3 regions of the Isoptericola sp. NPDC019482 genome follow, and region 1 is predicted to be linked to each of the others. Evidence: riboswitches for the same ligand, from Rfam matches in the RefSeq annotation. Region 1 holds a riboswitch; each other region holds the start of a gene.
The links. A riboswitch is a leader RNA that binds a small molecule or an ion and turns the genes downstream of it on or off. The one in region 1 is predicted to bind S-adenosylmethionine.

Region 1 (3,261 bases):
CGGCATCACTCCGGCGACGATCCCGCGGCCCCAGATCTCCGAGCCCACGACGCCGGAGACCCGCGGGGTGACGAACCGCCACGCCGTCGACCCGCCGGACACCGGCGCCGGGGCGCTCGGCCACCAGCGAGTCCGCGTCGCGGAGCCGATGCCGTCGGCGGCGACCACGAGGTCCGCGCGGACCTCCGTCGTCGTCCCCGCACCGTCGGTGACGGCGACGCGCGCCGCCCTCGTCGTCGTCCCCGGGTCGACGACGACGGCGGACGTCCCCAGCCGCAGCGCCCCGGCGGGCAGCGCGTCCGCGAGCAGGCCCACCAGCTGCGCCCGGTGCAGCATCAGCGTGCGATCCCCGAACACCGACTCGGCGCCCTCCGCGCGGCCGCGGACCAGCCACGTGCCGTCCGGCCGGCGCAGCCCGAACTCGCCCTGCAGGGCGGCCAGGTCGCGAGTCGCGTCGCCGACGCCCAGCGCGTCCAGCGACCGCACCGCGTTCGGTGCGACGACGATCCCCGCGCCCACCGGGTCCAGCGACGTCGCGCGCTCGACCACCATGACGTCCCAGCCGTGCCGCGCGAGCGCGACGCCCGACGCGAGCCCTCCGATGCCTCCGCCGATCACGACGGCCGTACGTGCTGCCCCGGACTCTTCCTGTGTCACGGAGTCAGTCTCGCAACGGCGAGCCCACGACGGTGAAGTCCAAGCCCCCGAACTCGCCGGACAGCAGCGGCCGCGCCGCCGCGATGGACGCCTGCACGGCCGGGAGCTGCAGCGACGCCTGGTGCGCCTCGGCCGACGACCACAGCTCGGCGACGAACACCGTGTCCGGCCGGTCGTCGCTGACGCCGACCTCGTAGAGCAGGCAGCCCGCGTCCGCGAGCTCCGTGCTGCGCTGCGTGAGGTGGGCGACCAGCTCGTCGCGCTTCCCGGGGGCGGCACCCAGCGTGCCGACGTTGGCGTAGGTCATGGGCCGTGACGGTAGCCCGGCCCGGGGACATCGCCGCCCGCAGACCGTGCGGTGTTGCGGGCCGGCCGCGGCATCGTGTACATATCTGCCCAGGTCACGAGTGACCGGCGAGACGCCCTCCGCGTGCCGGTCCGGCAACCGCGCTCCCTGCGCACGGTGCCCCAGGAGGAAGACCCGCCCCGGCCGACCGGCCGTGGGAAGTGCAGGTCGACCACGGGCCGGCGCCTCGCGCCAGGTCCCGTCGTCGACCCCGACAGCGGGAGCAACGATGAACGGACAGCACACGCACGGCGACGGCACGCTCGGATGTCTGCCGTGGCAGGTGCGCGAGGAGCATCTCCTGCACCGGCACGGACGCATGCTGTGCCTCGACGCCGCGGCGCGACGTGGGCTTCGGATGCGGCTGCGCGTGTGGCGCGCGCTGACGGAGTGGCGGCTCGAGCTCGCCGACCTCAACGCCGTCGTCACGTACGACCCGGCGTCGGTGGGCGGCTTCGCCCTCGCGCCGCGTCAGGACGGTGACGCGGACAAGGTGCGCGCGCCGACCGGCAGGTAGGGGACGCCACGGCCACCGGAGGAATCCCGCCGGCCCGCGCCACGTTCAGCCAGGCATGACGACGACCGATGCCCTGCCGCAGGAGGCGGACGTCGTCGTGATCGGCGCGGGACAGGCCGGGCTGTCGGCGGCGTACCACCTGCGGCGGCGCGGGTTCGTGCCCGCGGCGGGTGCGACGTCCGGCGAGCGCACGTACGTCGTCCTCGACGCCGAGGACGGCCCCGGAGGAGCGTGGCGGCACCGGTGGCGCTCGCTGCGGATGAGCACGGTGAACGGCATCCACGACCTGCCGGGCATCGAGCAGCCCGACGTCGAGCCGGAGGCGGCGAGCGTCGACGTCCTGCCCGCCTACTTCGGCGACTACGAGCGAGAGCTGCGCCTCGCCGTCGTCCGGCCGGTGCGCGTGCGTCGGGTCGAGGAGGCGGGGGACGGCGGGCTGCTCGTCCGGTGGGAGGGCGGCGGCCGGTCCGGCGCCGTCGTGGCGCGGGCGATCATCAACGCGACGGGCACGTGGTCGAAGCCGTTCTGGCCCGCCTATCCGGGCCAGGAGACGTTCCGCGGCCGTCAGCTCCACACCGCCGACTACGTGCGGGCGGAGGACTTCGCGGGGCAGCGCATCGCCGTCGTCGGCGGCGGCATCTCGGCCGTGCAGCTGCTGGAGGAGGTCTCGCACGTGGCGCAGACCTTCTGGTTCACACGGCGGGAGCCCGTGTGGCGCGACACCTTCGATCCCGAGGACGGCTCGCGCGCCGTGGCGATGGTCGCCGACCGGGTGCGCGAAGGGCTGCCGCCGCTGAGCGTCGTGTCCGTCACCGGCCTCATCAGGACGCCGTCGCTGCTGGCAGCCGAGGCGCGCGGCGTGCTCGACCGGCGGCCCATGTTCACCCGCATCGTGCCCGACGGCGTCGTCGCGCCCGGCGGCGAGACCGTCCCCGTGGACGTCATCTTCTGGAACACCGGCTTCCGCGCCGCCCTCGACCACCTGCGCCCCCTGCACCTGCGCACTGCCGGCGGCGGCATCCGCATGGACGGCACCCAGGTCGACGGCGAGCCGCGTGTGCACCTCATCGGCTACGGGCCGTCCGCGTCCACCATCGGCGCCAACCGGGCCGGTCGGGACGCCGTCGTGCGGATCGTGCGCTACCTCGACGCCCCGGTCGGCTCCTTGGTCGACGCGGCGGCGAAACGTTCGTAGCGCCACGCCAGGTGGTCGCGGTCGGGGCGGTCCGCCCGCCGCCGCGGCAGGGTGAGGTGCCGCCCGTGCATCTCCTGCAGCCCGTGCTTGAGCATCGGCCCGTCGATCTCCTCCAGCAGCCGGAACGCGATGCGCACCTCGTGGTCCGGCGTCACGCCGAGCATGTTCTGGTCGTACGCGGCGTGGTGGATCTTGCACAGGGCGAGGCCGTTGTTCACGGTCGGGGCGCCGAGCTCGTGCCCGTCCGGGACGATGTGCGCGGCATCGAGCAGGGACCCGTGCCTGAGCTCGCAGATCGCGCACCGCGTCTCGTACGCGACGAGGACGCGGGTGCGGAACGCGGGCTGGTGGAGGCGCTGCTTCGCGAGCCGGCGGGCATACTCCCGCTGCGGCTCGCTGAGGTGGGCGGGGTCGTGGATGAAGCGGAACGCCTCGTCCAGCGCGACGAGGAACTGGCGGTTCTGGGGCTCGTCGTCCACCACGTACACCGGGAACACGGGCGTGTAGACGTTCGCGATCTCCTTGCGGAACAGGATGAGCGGCATC
Region 2 (3,261 bases), on a different contig from region 1:
CGGCGGCCTGGTGACGGCGGACGCTGACCAGGGCACGGACCACGACCTGAGACGTCGGCGTGCGAGGCGGCGGACAGGCGTTTACCGTCGATTCCCGAGGTCGTTCGTACGACGGAAGGAGCCCCGATGGGACTGGGAGACAAGGCCAAGCACCTGGCGGAAGAGGCCGAAGGCAAGGCCAAGGAAGCCACGGGCAAGCTCACCGACGACGAGAGCAAAGAGGCCGAGGGCAAGGCCCAGCAGGCCAGCGCGAACCTCAAGCAGGCGGGCGACGACGTCAAGGACGCGTTCAACCGGTGACCCGCTGACACGACGGGGCGCCACCGCAAGGTGGCGCCCCGTCGTCATGTCCCGGCCCGTCGCGTCCTGTCGCGGGCGGGCGGGACGGCGGCGGCTCAGACGTCGTCAGGCAGGCAGCCGAACGCCTCGTCGGCGCCCAGCGCGGCGGTGGCGAGCAGCCCCTCCAGGCCGGAGCCCTCGGGCACGGGGCGCGGGTCGTCGACGACGACCCACAGGCCGTCCACGACGTCGTACTGCGCCTGCGGGCCCTCGGTGACGAGCGAACGGACGGCGGCGACGAGCCGCTCGACCTCCTCGCCCGCGGTGCCGAGCCCCACCGACGCGCGCACGGCGCCGGCGTCGAACCCGAGGCGACCGAGCAGCGGGTGGGCGCAGAACCGGCCGTCGCGCACGCCGATGCCGTGCTCCGCGGACAGGTACGCGGCGACGAGGCCCGGGTCGTAGCCGGTGACGGTGAACGTCACCACGCCCACCGGGTCGACGGCGTCGTCCCACACGTGCACGACCTCGACGCGGTCGATCTCGCCGAGCCCGTCCACGAGCCGGCGCCGCAGCGCGTCCTCGTGCTCGGACGCGGCCCACGGGTCGAGGGCGGCGAGCTCGTCGCACGCGGCCGCGAGCGCCACCGCGCCCACGACGTTGGGCGACCCGGCCTCGTGCCGGGCGGGGCCCTCGTGCCAGTCGGTCGTCGTGGTGCGCACGCGCCGCACGGCGCCGCCGCCGGCCAGGTACGGGGTGCCGGCGTCGAGCCAGTCGCGCCGGCCGACCAGGACCCCCGCCCCGAAGGGCGCGTACGTCTTGTGGCCCGAGAAGGCGACGTAGTCGACGCCCGTGGCCGCGAGCGAGAAGCGGCGGTGCGGCACCAGCTGGGCGCCGTCGAGCACGACGCGCGCGCCCGCGCCGTGGGCGGCGGCGACGACGTCGGCCACGGGCAGCGCCTCGCCCGTGACGTTGGAGGCGCCGGTGAGCGCGAGCAAGGCGTAGGGCCGGCCCGCGGCCGCGGCGGAGCTCAGCTCCTCCTCGAGCTCCGCGAGGGTGGCGGACACCGACGGCCCGCCCGTGACGACGGTCGCATCGGTGACGCGCTGCCAGGGCAGCAGGTTGGCGTGGTGCTCGATGTCGAGCACGAGGACGCGGCCCGGCTCGCCGGTGGCCGGGTCGGCGGGCACGCAGCCCGCGAGCAGGTTGAGCGAGTCCGTGGTGTTGCGGGTGACGATCGTGAGGTCGTCCTCGCGGGCGCCGACGAACGCGCCGATCGTGCGGCGCGCCGTCTCGTACAGGGCGGTCGAGACCTGGGACAGGTAGCCGGCGCCGCGGTGCACGCTGGCGTACAGCGGCAGCACGCGCGCGACCCGGTCGGCCACGGCCTGCAGGGCGGGCGCCGACGCCGCGACGTCGAGGTTGGCGTACGGCACCTGGCGGCCGTCGACGAGCGGCACGAGCGTGTCGCCGCCGACGACGGGCAGCACGGGGGCGACGTCGTGCACGGCGGCGGCGCGCACCACAGGCACAGTGGGCACCGCAGGCGCAGTGGTGAGCGTGGTCATGCGTGGTCCTCCTCGGTCGTGCCGGGGAGGTGGCTCCCCGCGCTTGCCCGCACGCCGGACGGCGTGGGGCCAGGTCGTCACCCGGGGCACCCCGCCGCGAGAGGAGGGTTGCCGGCCAGCGAGCCGGGGCTTCGCGCTGGCGCTCTTGACCTGCCGCCCATGGTGCGTGCGCAGCACCACACGGTCAAGCGGAGACCTGGCCCTTCTCACGATGCGGGCGCGTGAGACACCGGACCCGTGCCCCGCGCACCGTCCTGGCCTCCGGCGCGCGCCCGCAGGCCCACGTCGGCGAAGACGACCGACCGACCCGTCGAGGGCGGACCGTGGGTCAGATGCCGGGGCCGCTGCGCCAGCCGAGCACGTTGTCCGCGCCCTGGGGGTACGGCGCCTCGTGGGGGCGCCCACCCTCGGGGCCCGGCGGAGGCAGGTCGCGCGGGCGCTCGAGCGGCTCCTCCCGCTCGCGCCGGAACCAGCCCTTGATCGTGCTGAGGATCGACATGGCCCCACCTCGCGTTCGACGTGATCTTGCCCGGAATCTGACCGCAACTTTACCGGCCGGGGGCGTCCGGGCGCATAGAGGTCCGGCGCCGCTCGGGTCGCGAGACGGGGTGACCAGCACGCGGACGGCTGTCGTACGATCGCCGTGACCATCCCGAGCGGCCGAGTGACGTGGCACGTCGACGCCGCAGCAACCCGCGGGCCGGGCGCCGTCGACGGCGTCCGGGACGGACGAGGGTGCTACCGCCACGACCGATGGGAGGACTGCGATGAGCACCCAGATCGATCCCCGCCCCGCCGAGGGCTACGCCGGCGACCTCACCCCGCAGCAGGCGTGGGACCTGCTCGCCGGCGACCCCGACGCCGTCCTCGTGGACGTGCGCACCGAGGGCGAGTGGCGCGCGATCGGCGTGCCGGACACCGCGACCGCCGGTAAGAAGCCCCTCTTCGTCGAGTGGGTGCAGGCGGGCGGGCGCCCGAACGCCGGCTTCCTCGCCGAGCTCGCCGCCGCGGGGCTGACCGCGGACCGGCCGATCGTCTTCCTGTGCCGCTCCGGCCAGCGCTCGATCGGTGCGGCGCGCCTCGCGACGTCGTCCGGCCTGGGGCCGGCGTACAACGTGCTCGAGGGCTTCGAGGGCGGCCCCGGCTTCGACGGCGTGCGCGACCGCGAGGGCTGGAAGGTGCGCGGCCTGCCCTGGGGCACGTACGACGCCGCGACGCGGACGACCCCGCAGCAGCCGGAGCAGGCCCGATGAGCGACACGCAGGTCCCGACCGGCCCCGGCGCCGACCCGACGACCTTCGGTGGCTCGCGCCCGCTGCCCGCCACGGTCCGCCCCGCGACCCTCGCCGTGCGCGGCGGGCACCGTCGCTCGGACTTCCAGGAGATGTCCGAGGGCCTGTTCCTCACCCAGGGG
Region 3 (3,261 bases), on a different contig from region 1:
GGCCGAGGAGAAGCGGATCGAGAAGGAGTGGGCCGACGCCGGCCTGCGGGAGACCAGCGGTGCCGGGCACCACTGACGCCCGCACCGTCGGCGCCACCGCGCGCGACGCCGCCCGGGCACTCGCCCGGGCGGCGTCGGCGGGGTGGTCGAACCTGCGCTGGTACGTGCGGCAGGTGATGGGCGAGGGCGCCTACGCGACGTACGTGGCGCACGAGCGGTCCGCCCACCCGGACCGGGAGCCGATGGGCGAGCGCGAGTTCTGGCGGGAGCACTACGCGGCCCAGGACCGCAACCCGGGCTCGCGCTGCTGCTGAACGGTGCTGAGCGGGCGGGCACGACGGCGCCCGCCGCGCCAGGATGGGCGCGTGCGCGCGATCGTCTACGAGTCCCACGGCGGGCCGGAGGTGCTGCACCTCGCCGCCGTCCCCGACCCTCAGGCCGGGCCCGGCCAGGTGCGCGTGCGCGTCGAGGCCGCCGCCGTCAACGGCTGGGACGTGAAGTCCGGCGCCGGGGCGACCGGCGCCCCGGCGCCGACGTCGGCCGTCGTGCCCGGTCTGGAGGTGGCGGGGGTCGTCGACCAGGTCGGCCCGCCCGGCGGGGACGGCGCGACCGGCGTCGCGCCCGGCGACCGCGTGGTCGGGTTCGCCGTCGGCGGCGGGTATGCCGAGCTCGCCCTCACCTCGGTCTTCGCGCGGGTGCCCGACGGGCTCGCCGCGGCCGACGCGGTGACGCTGCCCGTCGCGGCGGAGACCGCGACCCGCGTGCTGCGCCTCCTCGACGTCCGGTCCGGCGAGACGCTGCTCGTGCACGGGGCGTCCGGGTCGGTGGGCGAGCTGGCCGTCCAGCTCGCCGTGCGCCGCGGCGCCCGCGTGATCGGCACGGCGTCGCAGCGCAACCAGGACCGGGTCGCCGCACTCGGCGCGACGCCCACCACCTACGGCGCGGGGCTCGTGGAGCGGGTGCGCGCCCTCGCCCCCGACGGCGTGGACGCCGTCCTCGACGCCACCGGCGCGGGCGTGCTGCCCGACTCGATCGCCCTGCGCGGCGGCACCGACCGGATCGTCACCATCGCCGACGACGCCGCGGCGGACCTCGGGGTCCAGGCCAGCTGGCGGTCCGAGCGCGACGCCGGCGAGCTCGCCGAGGCCGTCGACGCCCTGGCCCGCGGCGAGCTGACGACCACCGTCGGCGCCGTGCTGCCGCTGGCCGACGCGCCGCGGGCGCACGAGCTCGTCGAGACCGGACGCGCGGGCGGCAAGGTCGTGCTGGTGCCCTGAGCAGGGCGTTCCCGCCCGATCCGCATCAGCGATCGTCTCACCAGGCGGTCTCATCCTCGCTCGTATCGCGGATGCTGCGTACGATCGCGTGACAAGCCATCCAGAGCGGCCGAGAGTCCTGGCTCGACGACGCCGCAGCAACCCGTTCTCCGACGGAAGCCTCCCGAGGACGAAGGTGCTCACGCCAGGATCGATGGAGTGACGCATGGTCGCAGAGGCATCCCTTTCGCCCACCCCGGTGCTGCCGGCACGCCCGACGGTCTCGTTCGAGCTCATGCCGCCGCGCCGGCCGGACGCCGCCCCCAAGTTCTGGGAGACGGCGCGCCGGCTCGTGGCCGCGCGCCCGGACTTCGTGTCCGTGACGTACGGCGCGGGCGGCGGTGACCGGGCGACCGCCCGCCAGGTCGTCGCGACCCTGCTCGAGGGCACACCCGTCCTGCCCGTGGCGCACCTGACCTGCGTGGGCGCGCACCGCGAGGACGTCTCCGCCGTCATCGACGACTTCCTCGACGCCGGCACCCGCGCGTTCCTGGCCCTGCGCGGCGACCCGCCGAAGGACCAGCCGGACTGGGCGCCGCCCGCCGACGGCGTCGCGTCGTCGATCGAGCTCGTGCACCTGCTGCGCGAGGTCGAGGCCCGGCGCTGCGCGACCGACCCCGGGGCCGCCCTGCGCGGCGCCGCCCGCCCGATGACGATCGCCGTCGCGACGTTCGTCGACGGCAACGTGCAGGCGGGCACCACCCGGGCCCAGGAGGTCCGGCGCCTCAAGGAGAAGCAGGAGGCGGGGGCGGGCTTCGCCATCACGCAGCTGTTCTACGAGGCCGACTCCTACACCGACTTCGTCGCCGAGGCCCGCGCGGCCGGGGTGACGATCCCGATCCTCGCCGGGCAGCTGCCCACGACCGAGCCGCGCCGGCTCCGTCGCGTCGAGGAGCTCACCGGCGTCCGCGCGCCCCGGCAGCTGCTGGACGCGCTCGACGCCGCGGGGGACCCGGAGGCCCAGCACGCCTACGGGACCGCGCGCGCCGTGGAGCTCGCCCAGCGCGTGCTCGACGCGGGCGCCCCCGGCATCCACGTGTACACGTTCAACAAGTACCGTCCCGCTCTGGACCTGCTCGAGGGTGTCCACCTCGGCGGACCGGCGCCCTCCGACGCCACGTCGGACGGCGCGGACCTGGCCAGAAGGCCGTGGGTACCGAGCATCCCGACCCAGGCTCCCGTCGTCTGACGGGCGCCCGAACTCTGGAGTGCTCATGTCCACCACACCGACCAGCCCCACCCCCGCCGCCTTCCCGGGCGGCACGATCCTCGGCTACCCGCGCATCGGGCGGCGCCGCGAGCTCAAGAAGGCCGTCGAGTCCTTCTGGGCCGGGCGCACCGACGCCGTCGACCTGGAGGTCGCGGCAGGCACGCTGCGCCGCGAGACGGCACGCCGCCTCGTCGACCTCGGCCTGAACCCCGACGACGGCTCCGTGCCCGGGTCGTTCTCCTATTACGACCAGGTGCTCGACGTCGTCGCGCTGCTGGGCGCCGTCCCCGCGCGGTTCCGCGACCTGCTCGACGACGAGGACGGCTCGCTCGAGCTCGACGGGTACTTCACCGTGGCCCGCGGCCGCGGCGAGGACGCCCCGCTCGAGATGACCAAGTGGTTCGACACCAACTACCACTACCTCGTGCCGGAGATCAGCGAGACGACGCCGGTCTCGTTCGCCGACCACCGCATCGTGCGCGAGTACGCCGAGGCCAAGGAGGCCGGCGTCACGACGCGCCCGGTGCTCGTGGGCCCCGTGACGTTCCTCGCCCTGTCGAAGGCGGCCGACGAGGCGGGCGAGGGCTTCCACCCGCTCGACCGGCTCGACGACGTCGTCGCCGCGTACGCCGACCTGCTGCGCGCGCTGGCCGCCGTCGGCGTGCCGTGGGTGCAGCTCGACGAGCCCGCGCTCGTCACCGACTCCCTCGACGTGCCCGCCGAGCGCCTGCACGC

Region 2: linked by a shared signal. The riboswitch ahead of ABZ493_RS17050 (aminotransferase class V-fold PLP-dependent enzyme) and the one ahead of ABZ493_RS15820 (hypothetical protein) in region 1 are both predicted to bind S-adenosylmethionine.
Region 3: linked by a shared signal. The riboswitch ahead of ABZ493_RS00335 (methylenetetrahydrofolate reductase) and the one ahead of ABZ493_RS15820 (hypothetical protein) in region 1 are both predicted to bind S-adenosylmethionine.

Annotation. Positions count from the first base shown of each region.
Region 1 is NZ_JBEYBQ010000026.1:40,830-44,090, forward strand. Features, by position in the region: gene ABZ493_RS15810 (FAD-dependent monooxygenase) at 1-657, opposite strand, end outside; gene ABZ493_RS15815 (putative quinol monooxygenase) at 662-964, opposite strand; SAM riboswitch class IV at 1,057-1,173, shown strand; gene ABZ493_RS15820 (hypothetical protein) at 1,233-1,520, shown strand; gene ABZ493_RS15825 (NAD(P)-binding domain-containing protein) at 1,576-2,715, shown strand; gene ABZ493_RS15830 (HNH endonuclease) at 2,661-3,261, opposite strand, start outside.
Region 2 is NZ_JBEYBQ010000031.1:10,289-13,549, forward strand. Features, by position in the region: gene ABZ493_RS17040 (amidase) at 1-14, shown strand, start outside; gene ABZ493_RS17045 (CsbD family protein) at 127-300, shown strand; gene ABZ493_RS17050 (aminotransferase class V-fold PLP-dependent enzyme) at 396-1,847, opposite strand; SAM riboswitch class IV at 1,882-1,998, opposite strand; gene ABZ493_RS17055 (hypothetical protein) at 2,176-2,346, opposite strand; gene ABZ493_RS17060 (rhodanese-like domain-containing protein) at 2,615-3,100, shown strand; gene ABZ493_RS17065 (O-succinylhomoserine sulfhydrylase) at 3,097-3,261, shown strand, end outside.
Region 3 is NZ_JBEYBQ010000001.1:73,641-76,901, forward strand. Features, by position in the region: gene ABZ493_RS00320 (carbon starvation CstA family protein) at 1-76, shown strand, start outside; gene ABZ493_RS00325 (YbdD/YjiX family protein) at 60-314, shown strand; gene ABZ493_RS00330 (NADP-dependent oxidoreductase) at 366-1,277, shown strand; SAM riboswitch class I at 1,371-1,477, shown strand; gene ABZ493_RS00335 (methylenetetrahydrofolate reductase) at 1,483-2,505, shown strand; gene metE (5-methyltetrahydropteroyltriglutamate--homocysteine S-methyltransferase) at 2,531-3,261, shown strand, end outside.